Variovorax paradoxus B4: one gene and its partners. The protein of the gene in region 3 interacts with the protein of the main gene of each other region in a pairwise test. Links are inferred from orthologs where the notes say so. Each region holds a gene or a part of one and is shown on either strand. Other genes may lie near its edges.

The links.
Region 1: the proteins of VAPA_RS15685 (region 3) and secA interact in binary tests that used the Escherichia coli proteins (3 or more experiments, as listed by UniProt). The link is inferred for Variovorax paradoxus B4 from one-to-one orthologs.
Region 2: the proteins of VAPA_RS15685 (region 3) and acpP interact in binary tests that used the Escherichia coli proteins (3 or more experiments, as listed by UniProt). The link is inferred for Variovorax paradoxus B4 from one-to-one orthologs.

Annotation. Positions count from the first base shown.
Region 1 is NC_022247.1:4,645,929-4,652,218, forward strand. What follows is about bases 1,588-4,912. They hold secA (preprotein translocase subunit SecA), read right to left. Parts: upstream 4,587-4,912; coding sequence 1,788-4,586; downstream 1,588-1,787. Other genes in these bases: argJ (bifunctional glutamate N-acetyltransferase/amino-acid acetyltransferase ArgJ), read right to left, coding at 1,588-1,758; VAPA_RS21700 (hypothetical protein), read left to right, coding at 4,782-4,912. Also shown: VAPA_RS21685 (ATP-binding protein), read right to left, coding at 1-532; more of argJ, read right to left, coding at 529-1,587; more of VAPA_RS21700, read left to right, coding at 4,913-5,090; VAPA_RS21705 (Bug family tripartite tricarboxylate transporter substrate binding protein), read right to left, coding at 5,140-6,123; VAPA_RS21710 (pyridoxal-phosphate dependent enzyme), read right to left, coding at 6,155-6,290. UniProt on the Escherichia coli protein: Required for protein export, interacts with the SecYEG preprotein conducting channel.
Region 2 is NC_022247.1:1,618,978-1,624,892, reverse strand. The notes cover bases 1,588-4,537. They hold acpP (acyl carrier protein), read right to left. Parts: upstream 3,208-4,537; coding sequence 2,968-3,207; downstream 1,588-2,967. Other genes in these bases: fabD (ACP S-malonyltransferase), read right to left, coding at 4,077-4,537; fabG (3-oxoacyl-ACP reductase FabG), read right to left, coding at 3,306-4,049; fabF (beta-ketoacyl-ACP synthase II), read right to left, coding at 1,624-2,868; VAPA_RS07345 (hypothetical protein), read right to left, coding at 1,588-1,610. Also shown: VAPA_RS07355 (sigma-E factor negative regulatory protein), read right to left, coding at 1-426; RNA polymerase sigma factor RpoE, read right to left, coding at 444-1,118; more of VAPA_RS07345, read right to left, coding at 1,128-1,587; more of fabD, read right to left, coding at 4,538-5,030; VAPA_RS07320 (beta-ketoacyl-ACP synthase III), read right to left, coding at 5,083-5,915. UniProt on the Escherichia coli protein: Carrier of the growing fatty acid chain in fatty acid biosynthesis.
Region 3 is NC_022247.1:3,353,113-3,359,076, reverse strand. Bases 839-3,837 are described here. They hold VAPA_RS15685 (YbgC/FadM family acyl-CoA thioesterase), read right to left. Parts: upstream 2,568-3,837; coding sequence 2,109-2,567; downstream 839-2,108. Other genes in these bases: nusB (transcription antitermination factor NusB), read right to left, coding at 3,757-3,837; VAPA_RS15680 (pyridoxal phosphate-dependent aminotransferase), read right to left, coding at 2,564-3,760; tolQ (protein TolQ), read right to left, coding at 1,390-2,112; VAPA_RS15695 (ExbD/TolR family protein), read right to left, coding at 937-1,374; tolA (cell envelope integrity protein TolA), read right to left, coding at 839-933. Outside these bases: more of tolA, read right to left, coding at 7-838; more of nusB, read right to left, coding at 3,838-4,302; ribH (6,7-dimethyl-8-ribityllumazine synthase), read right to left, coding at 4,299-4,766; ribBA (bifunctional 3,4-dihydroxy-2-butanone-4-phosphate synthase/GTP cyclohydrolase II), read right to left, coding at 4,780-5,934; VAPA_RS15660 (riboflavin synthase), read right to left, coding at 5,931-5,964.

The DNA of each region.
Region 1 (6,290 bases), 1.3 Mb from region 3 along the record:
CGTTGGGCGTCGATGCGGCAATCGATCCGTCGAGGATCGACTTGAGCGCCTTGTAGCCCGGCTCGCCCTCGTCGAAGCTCAGGTCGTCGCTGAACACGATGAACTTCTCGGGCCGTTGCGACACCACCTCGACGATGTCGGGCAGGTCGGTCAGCTCGGCCTTGTCCACCTCGATCAGCCGCAGCCCCTGCGGCGCATAGGCCTGCAGGCAGGCGCGAATGAGAGACGACTTGCCCGTGCCGCGCGCGCCGGTCAGCAGCACGTTGTTCGCTGGCTTGCCTTCGACGAACTGGCGCGTGTTGCGCTCGATCTTTTCCTTCTGGACGTCGATTTCCTTCAGGCTGTCGAGCGACATGGCGGCCACGTGCTTGACGGGCTCGAGCACGCCGTGGCCCGAACTGCGGCGGCGATAGCGCCAGGCGATCGACGCGTTCCAGTCGGCGGGGGCCGCCAGCGGCTGCGGCAGGATCGATTCGATGCGGCCGATCAGCTGCTCGGCGCGCTCGATCAGCTTCTGGAACTGTTCATTCATGACCTGTAGTCGGCATTGATCGTGACGTACTCGTGGCTGAAGTCGCAGGTCCACACGGTTTCGCTGGCGTGACCGCGGCCCAGGCCGATGCGCACCGTGATCTCGCTCTGCTTCATCACGCGCTGGCCGTCTTCCTCGCGGTAGGACGGATTGCGCCCGCCCTTGACGGCCACGTGCACGTCATCGAGGAACAGGTCGATGCCGGTCTGGTCGAGATCCTCGATGCCCGCGTAGCCCACGGCCGCGAGGATGCGACCGAGGTTCGGGTCGCTGGCATAGAAGGCCGTCTTGACCAGCGGCGAATGCGCCACGGCGTAGGCCACCTGCTTGCACTCGGCGGCATCGCGCCCGCCTTCGACCTGGATGGTGATGAACTTGGTGGCGCCTTCGCCGTCGCGCACGATCGCCTGCGCCAGCAGGCGCGCGACATTCTGCATGGCTTCGACGAGGGCCTTGCCTTCGGGTGAATCGAGCGAGGTGATGGCGGCGTGCGCGGCCTTCTGGGTGGCGATGACCACGAAGGAGTCGTTGGTCGAGGTGTCGCCGTCGATGGTCACGCGGTTGAACGAGGCGTCGGCCAGCCGTTTGGCCAGCGGCTGGATCAGGGCCGGATCGATCTTCGCGTCGGTCGCCATGAAGCCCAGCATGGTCGCCATGTTCGGGCGGATCATGCCGGCGCCCTTGCTGATGCCGGTGATGGTGACGGTGGCGCCGCCGACCTGGACCTGCTGGCTGAACGCCTTGGGGATCGTGTCGGTGGTCATGATGCCTTCGGCAGCACGCGCCCAGTGGTTCTCCGAAGCATCGGCCAGCGCGGCGGGCAGGCCGGCCTCGATGCGGTCCACGGGCAGCGGCTCCATGATCACGCCGGTGGAAAACGGCAGGATCTGCTCGGGCGCGATGTCCAGCTGGCGCGCGAGCGCAATGCAGGTGGAGCGCGTGCGCATCAGGCCATCTTCGCCCGTGCCCGCGTTGGCGTTGCCGGTGTTGATCACCATCGCGCGAATGCCGTAGTTGGCCGCTAGGTGGTCGCGGCACACCTGCACCGGCGCCGCACAGAAGCGGTTCTGCGTGAACACGCCGCCGACCGCGGAGCCTTCGTCGATCAGCACGACGGTCAGGTCCTTGCGGTTGGCCTTGCGCACACCCGCTTCGGCCACGCCGATGCGGACGCCGGGCACCGCGAACAAGGCGGCAGGATCAGGGGCGGACAGGTTCACGGGCATGGCGGGTTCTCTTCTCGGGAGTTTCTGGGTCAGCTGAGCTTGCCGTGGCAATGCTTGTACTTCTTGCCGCTGCCGCAGGGGCACGGGTCGTTGCGGCCGACGCGGGCAAAGGCCGCGGCCTCGGCCTCGGCGCCGAGCGTGCCGAGCCCCAGCCCCGCAGCCGCGATGCGGCGCTGGTTTTCCTCGTCCAGGCGCACCTCGACCTCGCCGGTTTCGGTCGGCGCGCTGTAGGTGATGTTCGAGACGTTCTCGCCGCGGCTTTCGAGCGCATCGGCGGCTTCTTCAAGCTGCTCGCCCGACTGCACGCGCACCGTCATGAGCTGGCGCGTGACTTCGTTCTTGACCGAGTCGAGCAGCTGGCCGAAGAGTTCGAAGGCCTCGCGCTTGTATTCCTGCTTGGGCTGCTTCTGCGCATAGCCGCGCAGGTGGATGCCCTGGCGCAGGTAGTCGAGCGAGGCCAGGTGCTCGCGCCAGTGCGTGTCGATGCTCTGCAGCAGCACCATGCGTTCGAACTGGGTGAAGTTTTCCTGGCCGATCAGCGCCACCTTGGCACCGAAGCTGTCGTTGGCGTTCTTGACCACCTTCTCGACGATGTCGTCGTCGCCCACGGCCTCGGCCGCCTCGATGTCCTTCTTCAGGGGCATGTCGATGCCCCACTCGTTGAAGAGCGTCTTCTCGAGGCCGTCGAGGTCCCACTGCTCCTCGACCGACTCGGCCGGCACGTACTGCCGCACAAGATCGGTGAAGCAGCCTTCGCGCAGCGCCGCGATCTGCGCCGTGAGGTCGCCCGCGTCGAGGATGTCGTTGCGCTGCTGGTAGATCACCTTGCGCTGGTCGTTCGACACGTCGTCGTATTCGAGCAGCTGCTTGCGGATGTCGAAGTTGCGCGCCTCGACCTTGCGCTGCGCGCTCTCGATGCTGCGCGTGACGATGCCGGCTTCGATGGCTTCGCCGTCGGGCATCTTGAGGCGATCCATGATCGCCTTCACGCGGTCGCCCGCGAAGATGCGCATCAGCGGATCGTCCAGGCTCAGGTAGAAGCGCGAGGAGCCCGGGTCGCCCTGGCGGCCCGAACGGCCGCGCAGCTGGTTGTCGATGCGGCGCGACTCATGGCGTTCGGTCGCGATGATGCGCAGGCCGCCCAGCGACTTGACGAACTCGTGGTCCTTGGTCCATTCGGCGCGCACGTGCGCGATGTCGGCCTCTTTGGTGGCGTCGTCGCGGCCTTCGTCGTTCTCGATGGCCTCGATCATCTTCTCGATGTTGCCGCCCAGCACGATGTCGGTACCGCGGCCGGCCATGTTGGTCGCGATGGTGATCATCTTCGTGCGGCCGGCCTGCGCCACGATGTCGGCTTCGCGCGCATGCTGCTTGGCGTTGAGCACCTGGTGCGGCAGGCCCGCCTGGGTGAGCAGGCCGTCGATGATCTCGGAGTTCTCGATCGACGAGGTGCCCACCAGCACCGGCTGGCCGCGCTCGTAGCATTCGCGGATGTCCTGGATGGCCGCCTCGTACTTTTCGCGCGTGGTCTTGTAGACGCGGTCGAGCTGGTCGTCGCGCTTGCTGATGCGGTTCGGCGGAATGATGACCGTCTCGAGGCCGTAGATTTCCTGGAACTCGTAGGCTTCGGTGTCGGCCGTGCCGGTCATGCCGGCCAGCTTGCCGTACAGGCGGAAGTAGTTCTGGAAGGTGATGGAGGCCAGCGTCTGGTTCTCGGCCTGGATCTGCACGCCTTCCTTGGCTTCCACGGCCTGGTGCAGGCCGTCGCTCCAGCGGCGGCCCGTCATCAGGCGGCCGGTGAATTCGTCGACGATGACGACTTCGCCCTGCTGCACCACGTAATGCTGGTCGCGGTGGTACAGGTGTCGTGCACGCAGCGCGGCGTTCAGGTGGTGCATCAGCGTGATGTTGGCCGGGTCGTAGAGCGACGCGCCCTCGGGCAGCAGCTTGAATTCGCCCAGCAGCTGCTCGGCCTTCTCGTGGCCGTCTTCGGTCAGGAACACCTGGTGGGTCTTTTCGTCCACCGTGAAGTCGCCCGGCACCGTGACGCCTTCGCCCGTGCGCGGGTCGGCCTCGCCTTCCTGCTTGGTCAGCAGGGGCACCACCTTGTTGATGGCCAGGTAGAGGTCGGTGTGGTCTTCGGCCTGGCCGCTGATGATCAGCGGCGTGCGGGCCTCGTCGATCAGGATGGAGTCCACCTCGTCGACGATGGCGTAGTTCAGGCTGCGCTGAACCCGGTCGCCGGGCTCGTACACCATGTTGTCGCGCAGGTAGTCGAAGCCGTACTCGTTGTTGGTGCCGTACGTGATGTCGCTGCCGTAGGCCTGCTGCTTTTCCTCGCGCGGCATCTGCGGCAGGTTGATGCCCACCGTCAGGCCCAGGAAGTTGTACAGGCGGCCCATCCACTGGGCGTCGCGGTTGGCCAAGTAGTCATTCACCGTGACCACGTGCACGCCCTTGCCCGACAGCGCGTTCAGGTACACCGGCAGCGTGGCCGTGAGGGTCTTGCCCTCGCCAGTGCGCATTTCGGCGATCTTGCCGTTGTGCAGCGCCATGCCGCCAAGCAGCTGCACATCGAAATGGCGCATCTTCATGACGCGCTTGGAGCCTTCGCGCACGGTGGCGAATGCTTCGGGCAGCAGGGCGTCGAGGCTTTCGCCCTTGGCGATGCGGTCCTTGAACTCCTGGGTCTTGGCGCGCAGCCCATCGTCGCTGAGCTTCTCGAATTCGGGTTCGAGCGCATTGATGCGCTCCACCGTCTTGCGATACTGCTTGAGGAGCCGGTCGTTGCGACTGCCGAAGATCTGGGTCAGGAAGTTGGTTGCCATTGGCGTGGAGATGGGCGGGCACCTGACACGACAGGCACTGCGACCGGATTCCCTAAGATATGGTGAAAGCAGTTGGGCGCACCTTCTTCGAATGCAAGCTCCGAAGAAAGCAAGCGGCTCCAGACCGGATCTGCCGGCGCAAGCGTCGGCAAACCGGGCATTTTAGCTGTCCTTGTTCCCCCCTCCGGATTACCCATGAATCGCCGCTCCGTCCCACCCTTCACGTTGCAGCAGGCCGCCGAAGGCTCGCCCACCCTGGCGAGCCTGATCGCCCGTGCGCGCGACGCGAGCGACCGGCTGCGGGCGGTCGAGGGATTGATCCCGCCGGCCATGCGCCCGGCCGTCCAGGCCGGCCCGGCCGAAGGGGACGTGTGGTGCCTGCTGGTCAACGGCAGCGCGGCGGCGGCCAAGCTGCGCCAGCTGTCGCCGATGCTGGTCACCCGGCTGCGCAACAAGGGCTGGGACGTGAACACGATCCGGATCAAGGTCCAATCCGGGCGCTGAACGGAAAAGCGGCCGGCCGCGCAAACGGCCCGGCCCATCGGGGCCTGGCCTATTGCGGCTGAAGTCCGATGTTGTGCGCCACCTTCTGCCAGCGCTCGGCTTCCGCGCGCATGAAAGCCCGCAGCTCGCCCGTGGTGGATCCCTTCAGCTGCACGCCGAGCACGGCCATGCGCTCCTTCACCGACGGATGGTCCAGTGCCGCGATCGCCTCGCGCCGCAACCGCTCGATCACCTCCAGCGGCGTGGTGGCGGGCGCCACCATGGCCCACCACTGGTCGATCTCGAGACCCTTGAGTCCGCTCTCCGCCAGGCCAGGCACATCCTTGAGGCCCGGAATGTTCACGCGCTGGGCGCTCGTCACCAGCAGCGGGCGGATCCTGTTGGCGCCCAGCAGGCTGGAACCGCTGGCCAGCGTCGCGAAGTGCCCGGCCACCGTGCCCGCCGCCACGTCGGTGAGCGCCGGCGCCGAGCCGCGATAGGGAACCATGTTGAACTTGATCTTCGTGCGGCTCGCCAGCAGCTCGGCCGCCAGGTGGCTCACCGTGCCGGCGCCGCTGTGCGCGATGGGCGGCGGCATCGGCCGGGCGGCCGCCGTCCTGATGAAGGTCTTGAAATCGCGGCTGTCGTCGTTCATGCCCGCAAAGAAGACCAGGGGCGAGGTGCCGATCATCGTCACCGGCGTGAAGTCGCGCAGCAGGTCGTAGGGCAGGCGCGTCGTCACCGCGGGCGCAATGGCGTGCGGCAACTCGACGATGGCCAGCGTGTAGCCGTCGGGCACGGCCTTGGCCGCTGCATCGGTGCCGATCTGGCCCGCGGCGCCGGGGCGGTTGTCGACGATCACCGAGCTGCCGATCGTCTGGCTCATGCGCTGCGCCATGGCGCGCGCAATGGCGTCGGTGCTCCCGCCGGCTGCCCACGGCACGATCAGCTTGATGGGTTTGTCGGGAAAGGCCGCCCAGGCGCTCTGCGCCGTGGCGGTGAAGAGGGCGGCCGAACCGGCAGCCAGGAAGGCGCGGCGTTGCATTGCTTGCATGGTTTCGATTCCTTCTGGGTGGTTCGGACGTTCAGACGGCCTGGTCGGGCCAGCTCGGGTCGCGCGAGGCGTTGGCGGTGAGCATCAGCACCACGTGGGCATCGCCGGCAATGGCGTTGCCCTCGCGCAGCTGGCGCAGGGCATCCAGTCCGGCCGCTGCGCACAGC
Region 2 (5,915 bases), 1.7 Mb from region 3 along the record:
GATCTGGGCACCCGGCGACGACACGCCAGCGCCGTTTCCGACCAGGGTCCAGCTGATGGCGGCGACCGCCACCAGCGACGCGGCGCCGGCCACCAGCTTCCAGCGGAAGACCGGCTCGTTGGCTGCGTCGGCCCTGTGCCGCGCCGTCAGCACCGCAGGGGCCGCGGCCGGCACCTGCGCCGGCGCCGCGACGACGGGCTCCGCGGCCAGGCGCTGCTGAAACCGGGCCAGGAATGCACTGCCATCGCTGCTGGGCGAATGGGCGCCCGATCGCAGGATGTCGCCCACCAGGTGATAGGCCCGCCAGGCCCCGCGCGCGTCTTCTTCCGCGCAGACGGTGTCGATGGCCCGCGCGAAGTCCTCGCCATGCAAATGACCATCCGCCAGTGCGGATACCTGTTCACGAACCGTCATCGTCTGATTCATTTCATTCACCTGCTTACCTACCAACGCTTGCCGGACTGGTTGTCCAGCAGCGGTTTGACCCTGGCCGAAATGGCCTCACGCGCCCGGAAAATACGCGAGCGCACCGTGCCGATAGGGCAATCCATGACCTCGGCGATCTCTTCGTAACTCATGCCCTCGATCTCGCGCAGGGTGACCGCCTGGCGCAATTCGGGCGGCAACGCTTCCATGGCCGCCTCGACCACCTGGGCGATCTCGTTTGCTGCCAAGACTGATTCGGGGGTTTCGTCGCTGATTGGTTCGTTTCCAGGGCGGTAAGTTTCATCGTCCTCGTCAGAAGACGGCCGCAGGGCGCTTTCGGAGATGGTCGGGTCGCGCTTCATGTCGACCAGCGCCTTCTTGGCGGTGTTGACCGCAATCCGGTAGAGCCAGGTGTAGAACTGGGCATCGCCGCGGAACTGGTGGAGCGCGCGATAGGCCCGGATGAAGGTTTCCTGGGCGATGTCTTCGACCAGGTCGACGTCGCGCACCATGCGCCCGATCAGGCGCTCGATCCGGCGCTGGTACTTGATGACCAGCAGCTCGAAGGCCTTCTGGTCACCCGCGACCGTGCGCTGGACCAGCTGGAAGTCGACCTCGCCCGGGCGCGGCGCCTCGGCGGACACATCGGGCAAGCCGGAGTCCGGTGGCACTGGCGGCGGAGAAGTTGTCATCGGGGAGGTTCAGGGCGCATCGGCAGGCGCGGTTGCCCGCCACGGCTCGCCCGCAGGCGATGCGGACGGGGCGCGCGAATATACCGCACGGCGCACATCGCGCCAGCGCTCCGGCATGGTGCGCTGTTCGAGCCATATCCATCGTCCGGCACGGCCCGGCTGGGTCAACCGGACCAGCAGCAGCGATTGCAGGTCGAACGCCACGGCGGCGCGCGCCGCGTGAACGGACCGGCCGGGGTCGGCGCCCGTCAAGGTCCAGCACAGGCCGTCGAAGTGCAGCATGGCGGCACCGTCGCTTCGCAGCCCGAGCCCGGCCGCAATGCCTGAAAACAGGACGCTCAGAACCAGCAGCAGCTGGCGCCAGCCAACGCTATCGATCAGATAGCACGAGAGGCCCGCGCAGCAGGCACCCAAGGCCCACGTGGCAACCAAGATCCGGGTCGCGCCGCGCGAGCGCCCCACCGGATAGGTCACCGACGGTGCGCTGTACATGGAAGAGCAAGATTCAAACGCGCTTGAACACCAGCGTGCCGTTGGTGCCACCGAAGCCGAAGTTGTTCTTGACCGCGACATCGATCTTGAGATCGCGCGCCACGTTGGCGCAATAGTCGAGGTCGCACTCCGGATCCTGGTTGAAGATATTGATGGTCGGCGGACTCTTCTGGTGATGCAGCGCCAGCACCGTGAACACCGATTCGATGCCGCCGGCACCGCCCAGCAAGTGGCCGGTCATCGACTTGGTCGAGTTCACGACGAGCTTCTTCGCATGGTCGCCGAAGGTGTTCTTGATCGCGTTGGTCTCGTTCAGGTCGCCCAGCGGCGTCGAGGTGCCGTGCGCGTTGAGGTACTGCACCTCGTCGGCGTTGATGCCTGCGTTGGCGAGCGCCATCGACATCGAGCGGCGCGGGCCGTCGACGTTGGGTGCCGTCATGTGGTACGCGTCGGCACTCATGCCGAAGCCCGAGACCTCGGCGTAGATCTTGGCGCCGCGCGCCTTGGCATGCTCGTACTCCTCGAGCACGACCACGCCGGCACCTTCGCCGAGCACGAAGCCGTCGCGATCCTTGTCCCACGGACGGGACGCGGTGCGCGGATCGTCGTTGCGCGTCGAGAGTGCACGCGCCGCCGCAAAGCCGCCGATGCCCAGCGGCGAGACGGTCGACTCGGCACCGCCCGCGACCATCACGTCGGCGTCGCCGTACTCGATCATGCGGGCCGACAGGCCGATCGCATGCAAGCCGGTGGTGCAGGCCGTGACGACGGCGATGTTCGGACCCTGGAAGCCGTACTTGATCGAGACGTGGCCCGAGATCATGTTGATGATCGAGGCGGGCACGAAGAACGGCGACACGCGGCGTGGGCCGCGATTCACGAGTTCCGCATGCGTTTCCTCGATCATGGGCAGTCCGCCGATGCCCGAGCCGATGTTGCAGCCGATGCGCGTCGCCTCCTCGGGCGACAGCGCATCGCCGGTCTTGAGACCGCTGTCCTGGACCGCCTGCATGGCGGCGGCCATTCCGAGGTGGATGAAGCGGTCCATGTGGCGCGCTTCCTTCTCGGAGATGTACTGCGTGATGTCGAAGCCCTTCACCTCGCCCGCAAACTTGCAGGCGAAGGCGCTGGCGTCGAACGATTTAATGGTGTCGATGCCCGAATTGCCGGCCAACAGGTTGGACCAGGATTCGGCCACCGTGTTTCCGACAGGAGCGATGCAACCGAGTCCGGTCACGACGACGCGGCGTTTGGTCATGCCGGCAAACCTTTCTGGAAGCGCTGAAGACTGCTGTCGGCGCGTACGGGGCTGAAGAAGAAAAGCGCCGCCGGCCGAAACAGTTCCAACTTGGCCCGATCAGGCCTTTTGATTCTTGGTGGCGTAGTCGACGGCGTTTTGCACCGTGGTGATCTTCTCGGCGTCTTCGTCGGGAATCTCGATGCCGAATTCGTCTTCGAGTGCCATCACCAGTTCGACCGTGTCGAGCGAGTCTGCACCGAGGTCGGCCACGAAGGCCTTCTCGTTCGTTACTTGGGACTCTTCCACGCCGAGCTGCTCGGCGATGATTTTCTTGACACGTGCTTCGATATCGCTCATTTGGTTCCCTCTGAGGGTTGTAGGTAACAGTGGATTTTAGCCGGGCGCATTGTGGCATTTGCCGTGCGCCCGGTACGGGAAAAGATTGCGCCTTGCGGCTACATGTGCATGCCGCCGTTGACGTGCAGTTCCTGCCCCGTCACGTAGGACGCCTGGGGCGACGCGAGGTAGGCCACCGCGTGTGCGATATCGGCCGGCTTGCCCAGATGGCCCAGCGGAATCTGCTGCAGCAGCGCCTGCTGCTGTGCCTCGGGCAGGCTGGCCGTCATGTCGGTTTCGATGAAGCCCGGCGCCACGCAGTTGACCGTGATGTTGCGGCTGCCCAGCTCGCGCGCCAGTGCGCGGGTCATGCCTGCCACGCCGGCCTTGGCCGCCGCGTAGTTGGCCTGGCCCGCATTGCCGGAGGCGCCCACCACGCTGGTGATGCTGATGATGCGGCCGTAGCGCTGCTTCATCATCGGGCGGATCACCGCGCGCGAGAGGCGGAATACGGCCTTGAGATTGGTGTCGAGCACCGCGTCCCAATCGTCGTCCTTCATGCGCATGGCCAGCGTGTCGCGCGTGATGCCGGCGTTGTTGACCAGCACGTGGATCGCGCCGTAGGCCTGCACGATTTCGTCGATCAGCGCCTCGACGGCGACGGCGTCGTTCACATCGAGCGCACGGCCGCGGCCGTCGAAGGCGCTGAGCGCCGAAGTGATCTTCGCGGCGCTGTCCTCGGTGGTGCCGGTGCCGACCACCTTGAGGCCGCGCTGCGCCAGCTCGAGCGCAATCGCTGCGCCGATGCCGCGCGATGCGCCGGTGACCAGGGCGACTTGCCCTTCGAATTTGGGAATGCTCATAAAAGAAGTGTCCGGGGCCTGCGCCGTTCAGCCGGCGAGCGATTGTCGGGTGTCCGCGAGCGTCGCCGGGTCGTACACCGACGCGGCTTCCAGCTCGGGGGCGATGCGCTTGACCATGCCGGCCAGCACCTTGCCCGGCCCGCACTCGATGATGGAGGCTACGCCGCGCAGTTTCAAGGCCTGCACGCTCTCGACCCAGCGAACCGGGCCGGCGGCCTGGCGCACGAGGGCGTCGCGGATGCGCGCGGGATCGGTCTCGACGGCCACGTCGATGTTGTTCAGCACCGGTATCTGCGGCGCAGCGAGCGTGAGGGTGGCGAGCTTTTCGCGCAGTGCCTCGGCTGCAGGCTTCATCAGGCTCGAATGGAACGGCGCCGACACCGGCAACAGCAGCGCGCGCTTGGCACCACCGGCCTTGAGCAGCTCGCAGGCCTTGTCGACGGCCGCCTTGCTGCCCGCGATCACGGTCTGCATCGGATCGTTGAAATTCACCGCCTCGACGATCTCGGCGCTGCCCGCACCGAAGGACGCCGTGGCTTCCGCGCAGCCGGCCACCACCTTGCCGGAGTCCATTCCCAGCACCGCCGCCATGGCACCGACGCCGACCGGCACTGCCTGCTGCATGGCCTGCGCCCGAAAGCGCACCAGCGGCGCAGCCTGCGCGAGCGTCAGCACGCCCGACGCAACCAGCGCCGAATATTCACCCAGCGAATGCCCCGCCACCACCGAAGGGGTGGCCCCGCCTTCGGCCAGCCAGGCGCGCCAGGCGGCAACGCCGGCCACCAGCATCACCGGCTGGGTGTTGGTGGTCAGCGCCAGCTCTTCCTTCGGGCCGTTCCTGATCAGCCCGCCGATGTCTTCGCCCAGCGCCTCGGAGGCTTCGCGCAGGGTTTCGGCCACGGCCGGGTGATCGCCCCAGGCATCGAGCATGCCGACGGCCTGGGAGCCCTGACCCGGGAAGACAAAAGCAAAGGATTTCATTTTTATCAAAAGCGTCGTGTCGCATCGCAGCCCGGAAGGGCATCGCCGTGCGCTACAGATTCAATAGCACCGCGCCCCAGGTGAAGCCGCCGCCCACGCCTTCCAGCATGACGGTTTCGCCCTTCTTCACCTTGCCGGACCGCACGGCCTCGTCGAGCGCCAGCGGAATCGAGGCGGCCGAGGTGTTGCCATGCTCGTTGACCGTGACGATGAGCTTCTCGTGCGGAAGCTTCAGCTTCCTGGCCGTGCCTTCCATGATGCGGATGTTGGCCTGGTGCGGAATGAGCCAGTCGATGTCGGCCTCGGTCTTGCCTGCCTTCGCAAGCGTGGCGCGGGCGGCATCCTCGAGCACGCGCACCGCCAGCTTGAACACGGCCTGCCCATCCATGTGCAGCAGGGGTGTGCCCAGCACATTGCCGCCGGAGACGTGGCCGGGCACGCAAAGAATGCCGACGTGCTTGCCGTCCGCATGCAGGTCGCTCGCCAGGATGCCCGGCTCCTCGCTGGCCTCGAGCACCACGGCGCCGGCGCCGTCGCCGAACAGCACGCAGGTGGTGCGGTCGTTGAAATCGAGAATGCGCGAGAACACCTCGGCACCGACCACCAGCGCACAGCGCGCGCTGCCGGTGCGAATCATGGCGTCGGCCACGGTCAGCGCGTACACAAAGCCGCTGCAGACCGCCTGGAGGTCGAAGGCCGGGCAGCCAGCCACGCCGAGCTTGTTCTGAAGAATGGCCGCCGACGACGGAAACACCATGTCGGGCGTCGAGGTCGCGACGATGATCAGGTCGATGTCTTCCGCCTTGCGGCCCGCGGCTTCGAGTGCGTGCCTGGCGGCCTCGAGGCCGAGATCGCTGCTCGTGACCTCGGGCGCCGCGAAGTGGC
Region 3 (5,964 bases):
GCCCCGCTAGCGCTTGGGCCGCAGCGAGACGATCAGCGACGGGAAGATGCGCCCGTCGGTGTCGCGCGGCAGCTTGTCGGTCTTGTGCAGGCCGCGTTCGGCGGCTTCGTCCCAGCTGGGCAATCCGCTCGACTTGGTCAGCTTGACGCCGACGATGGTGCCGTCCGGTGCCAGATTCACTTCGAACTCGGCGGCCGGATTGCCGTTGACCGTCTCGGCGTCGGGGAAGGTGATGTTCGGGCGCACCGCCGCGGCAATGCGTCCCGCATAGCCGCTCGACGGCCCTGACGAGCGCATGGCCGTGCCCTTGGAATCGTCGCTGCCGCTCGCGCCCGCGAGGCCCTGCATGCGCTTGAGCGTTGCGGCGCGGTCGGCCGCCGCCTGCTTGGCTGCGGCTTCCTGCTGCTTCTTCGCTTCGGCCTGTTTGGCCTCGGCTTCCTGCTGCTGCTTCTTCTGCTGCTCGGCGAGCTTTTGCTGCTGCGCCTTCTTGCGTTCGGCTTCGTCTTCGGCGCGCTGCTTGGCCTCGAGCTCTTTCTTGCGCTGCTGTTGCTGGCGCTCGAGTTCGCGCTCCTTCTGCTCTTTTTCTTCCTTGAGCTTTTTCTCGCGCTCGAGCGCGATGTCCGGAGCGCGCGGTGCCGGTGCGGGCTCAGGGGCCTTCACTTGAGGCGGCGGCGGTGGTGGAGGCGCAGGCGGCGGAGGCGCGGGAGCGGGCGTGGGTGCCTGCGGCGCGGACAGGCGCGGCGCGGCCTGCTGCACCGTGGACGACCACAGCTCCGCATCGACGGCGCCTTCGTCTGCGTCGCTGCGCCAGCGCACTCCCCACGTCAGCGCCGCGATCAGGAGCGCGTGCGCAATCAGCGCGAGCAACACCGCGCGCGGCGTGCCGCGCTGCGGCGGTGGTGCGAACTCGGGGCGATCCAGGGCGAGCGACATGCCTTATTTGCCGCCCGTGGTGGTGACGGACAGGCCCACGCGCTCGATGCCGCTGCGCTTGAGCTGGTTCATCGCCTTCACGACGGTTTCGTACTTGACGGACTTGTCGGCGCTGATGACCACGGGGCGCTGGTCGTCGCCGCCCTGGGCGGTCTTGGCCGCGGAGCCGATCTGGGTCATGGGAACGGACGCGCCGCCGCTGCCGGTGGACGGGTCTTTCTTGATCTGCACTTCGTCGTCGCTCTTGATGACGATCTCGATGGGCTTGTCGGGGTGCTTGTTGGCGCGGTCGACGGAGGGCAGGTTGATCACGCTCGGCGTGATGAGCGGCGCGGTGACCATGAAGATGATCAGGAGCACCAGCATCACGTCGATGAACGGGACCATGTTGATCTCGTTGATCGTGCGGCGGCCTCGGCCCCGGGATGAAACGGCGGGCATGCGCTGGACCTCCGCTCAGCGGTTGGCCGGAGCCGCCGAAGTTGCCGACGCCACCGCGGCCGGGTTGGCCGAGAGGTTGCGCTGCAGGATGTTGGAGAACTCCTCGATGTAGGTCTCCAGGGCAATCGCGATCTTGTCGATCTCGCGCGCGAAGCGGTTGTAGCCCACCACCGCCGGAATGGCGGCGAACAGGCCGATGGCGGTGGCCACCAGCGCTTCGGCAATGCCGGGCGCCACGGTGGCCAGCGTCACCTGAGCGAGCGCGGCCAGGCCGGTGAAGGCATGCATGATCCCCCAGACCGTGCCGAAGAGGCCGACGTACGGGGACACCGAGCCCACGGTGGCCAGGAACGACAGGTTCTGCTCGGCCGCGTCGAGCTCGCGCTGGAAGCTCGCGCGCATGGCGCGGCGGGCGCCGTCCAGCAGCGTGGGGGCGTCGCTCACGTGGCGTTCGCGCAGCTTCTGGTACTCGCGCATGCCCGAGGCGAAGATGCGCTCCATGGGCCCGGCGAACTTGGCGTTCTGCGCGGCCGAGGCGAACAGTTCGTTCAGGCTGGTGCCGGACCAGAACTCGCGCTCGAAGTCGTCGTTGAGCGCGCGCATGCGGCGCAGCGCGAAGTACTTGCGGATGATCGCGGCCCAGCTGGCGATCGAGACGATCACGAGCAGCAGCACGACCAGTTGCACCACGAAGCTCGCATGGAGCAGGAGATTGATGATGGAGAGGTCTTGGTTCATGGCTTGAAAGGTTGAATCATGGAGCCGCCGCGGCGCTCGAGGGTTCCCGTAACTTGGGCTGGTATCCGCGCAGGACGCAATGTGGCGGCATCCACCCAGCCGATGCGGATCGTGCCTTCGCACAGCAGAACGGGCGCCGCGGCCCCCATTCGTTCTTGCTCTGTTTTTGATAGCACGCGCTGACCGATTATCAACGACGCCGTGCCCAATTGTCGGAGATCGGCTGTAACCAGCAGTTCGTCGTCGAGCCGGGAGGGGCGATGGTATTTGAGCTGCGTTTCGCTCACCACGAACTGGCCGCCGGTTTCCTCGCGCAGCTTGCGCTGCTCGACGCCCAGCGAGCGCAGCCATTCGGTGCGGCCGCGCTCCATGAACTTGAGGTAGTTGGCGTAGAACACGATGCCGCCGGCGTCGGTGTCTTCCCAGTAGACGCGGATCGGAAACGCGTAGCTCATCGGGCGGGGTTCGCGATCATGGCCCGCAGGCGTTCGACCGATTCCTGCAGATGCGCCATCGAGCTGGCGGTGGAGAAGCGCACGAACCTGGCCGTCTCGGCCGTGCCGAAATCGCGGCCCGGCGTCACGGCCACGTGGGCGCGCTTCATGGTTTCGAAGGCGAAATCCCAGCTGCCCGAAATGCCCAGCTTCTCGGCGACCGCGGTGCAGTCGGCCCAGGCGTAGAAGGCACCGTCGGGCACCACCGGCACGTTCAGGCCCAGCGCATTCAACTGCGGAATGAACCAGTCGCGGCGCGCCTTGAATTCGGCGCGGCGGCGCTCGTATTCGGCAATGCTCTCGGCCTCGAAGCAGGCCAGCGCCGCGTACTGCGACACGGTGCTCGCGCAGATGAAGAGGTTCTGCGCCAGCCGCTCGACCACCGGCACCAGCGCGTCGGGCACCACCAGCCAGCCCAGGCGCCATCCGGTCATGTTGAAGTACTTGCTGAAGCTGTTGATGCTGATGACGTTGTCGTCGATGGCGAGGGCCGTTTGCCCGAACGCATCGTCGTAGGACAGGCCCAGGTAGATCTCGTCGATCAGCGTGATGCCGCCGCGCTGCGACACCACCTCGTGGATGCGGCGCAGTTCATCGGGCGCGATCGAGGTGCCGGTCGGGTTGGAAGGCGAGGCGAGCAGCACGCCGCGCGTCTTGTCGGTCCAGGCGGCCTCGACCTTGGCGGCAGTGAGCTGGAAACGCTCTTCGGCGGTGGTGGGTATCAGCACGGCCTTGCCATCCGCGGCGCTCACGAAGTGGCGGTTGCAGGGATAGCTGGGGTCGGGCAGCAGGATCTCGTCGCCGGATTCGATCAGGGCCAGGCAAGCCAGCTGCAGTGCGGCCGAGGCCCCCGCGGTCACCACGATGCGGCGCGCCGGCACGTCGACGCCGAAGCGCTGCGCGTACCAGCCGCTGATGCGCTCGCGCAGCAGCTCCAGGCCGGTGGCCTGGGTGTACTGCGTGGCGCCGGCGCGCACGGCGCGCGCGGCGGCTTCCTGCACCAGCGGCGGGGCGGTGAAGTCGGGCTCGCCGATGTTCAGGAAGATCATCGGCCGGTCGGTGTGGGCCACCTCGCGCGCGAGCACGCCGGCGGCCTTGGCCACCTCCATGACGTAGAAGGGTTCGATGCGCTGCGCGCGCGCCGAGATTCTCACGCTCTGGCCTTGCCCGAGGCCCGGTCGGCCTCGACTTCGGCGGCGCGCAATTGCGGCGCCAGGCCATTGAGCACGGCGTTCACGTACTTGTGGCCGTCGGTGCCGCCGAATTCCTTGGCAAGCTCGATGCACTCGTTGAGCACCACGCGCCATGGCACGTCCAGGCAGTGCTGGAACTCGTACACGCCGATCCACATCACGGCATGCTCGACGGGCGATATTTCCTCGAACTTGCGGTCGAGCAGCGGACGGATCAAGGCGTCGAGCTGTTCGGCGCCCTCGATCGATCCGTGCAGCAACGCGTCGTAGTGCGCGGCGTCGGCCTTGTGAAAGCCCGCGAGGTCGCGCGTGAAGTGGTCGATCTCGGTCGGGTCGTTGCGCCCCACCAGGTGCTGGTAGAGCGCCTGCAGCGCGAACTCGCGCGCGCGGCTGCGGTTCGACTTGGCCGAAGCCTTGCGTGCGCCGGTGCTGGTCAGGCCGGTACGCACTTGCCGTGCCGGGCGCGGCTTGGCGCCGGCTGCTTTGTTGTTGTCTTCGGTCATTTGAGAGAGGCCAGCAACTGCGCCATCTCGACAGCCACCTGGGCCGCGTCGCGGCCCTTGTCGGTCTGTCGGGCGACGGCTTGCTCGAGGTTTTCGGTCGTGAGGATCGCGTTGGCGATGGGAAGGCGATGGTCGAGCGCCACGCGGCTCACGCTCGCGCCCGATTCGTTGGCCACCAGTTCGAAGTGGTAGGTCTCGCCGCGGATGATGCAGCCCAGCGCCACCAGCGCGTGGTAGCCGCCGCGCACGGCCATCGCCTGCAGTGCGACCGGCACTTCGAGCGCGCCGGGAACCTGCACATGATGGATGTCGTCAGCGGCCACGCCCAGCTTCTCGAGCTCGGCGAGGCAGGCGGCGGCGAGCGCATCGGTGATGTCGGCGTTGAAGCGCGCCTGCACGATGCCGATGCGCAGCCCTTTTCCGTCGAGCGGCTTTGCATCCGCTCCCTTGTTTGCACCTTGCATGTCGTGTCAGTCTTTAGTCTTTGGTCAGGTAGCCAGCAATTTCGAGGCCGTAGCCCGCGGCCATGCTCGGCATGCGGCGGGGCGTGCCGAGCAGGTTCATCTTGTGCACGCCGCATTCGCGCAGGATCTGCGCGCCGATGCCGTAGCTGCGCAGGTCCATGCGGCCGCGCTCGGGCGCCTGCGCGGGCCGTGCGGTGCCGTCGAATTGCGCGAGCAGTTCGCCAGCCGTTTCGCCGCAATTGAGCAGCACGGCCACGCCCTTGCCCTCGTTAGCGATGTGGGCGAGGCTGGCGTCCAGGCTCCACGAGTGCAGCGAGCGGTTGATCTCGAGCGCGTCGAGCACCGAAAGCGGCTCGTGCACGCGAACCGACACCGTGTCTTCCGGCGCCCACTGGCCGCGCACCAGCGCAAGGTGCACGCCACGGCTCGGCTTGTCGGTGAAGGCATGGGCGGTGAAGCTGCCCCAAGCGGTCTGGATTTCGCGGCAGCCGACCTTTTCAACCAGCGATTCGACGCGGCTGCGATGTTCGATGAGCGCGGCAATGGTGCCGATCTTGAGTCCATGCTCGGCGGCAAAGACCTGCAGGTCGGGCAGGCGGGCCATGGTGCCGTCTTCGTTCATCACCTCGCAGATCACCGAGGCGGGCGAGCAGCCGGCCATCGCGGCCAGGTCGCAGCCGGCTTCGGTATGGCCGGCGCGCATCAGCACGCCGCCGTCCACCGCCTGCAGCGGAAAGATGTGGCCGGGCTGCACCAGGTCGCTGGCCACGGCGTTGCGCGCCACGGCCGCCTGCACGGTGCGGGCGCGGTCGGCGGCCGAGATGCCGGTGGTCACGCCTTCGGCCGCCTCGATGGAGACGGTGAAGGCCGTCGAATGCTTGGCACCGTTGCGCGACACCATGGGCGGCAACTGCAGCCGCTCGCACATCTCGCGCGAGAGCGTGAGGCAGATCAGGCCGCGGGCATGGCGCGCCATGAAATTGATGGCCTCGGGCGTGATGTGGTCGGCCGCAATGACGATGTCGCCTTCGTTCTCGCGGTCTTCCTCGTCCACCAGGATCACCATGCGGCCGGCAGCGAGCTCGGCCACGATCTCCTCGACAGAGGAAATCGGCGCGGGCGCCCGCGTGCTGCGGGGAGCGCCGATGGGCGTGACGGAAGCGTTCATTCGGCGGTGTCCTTGGAATATGTGGAAGAG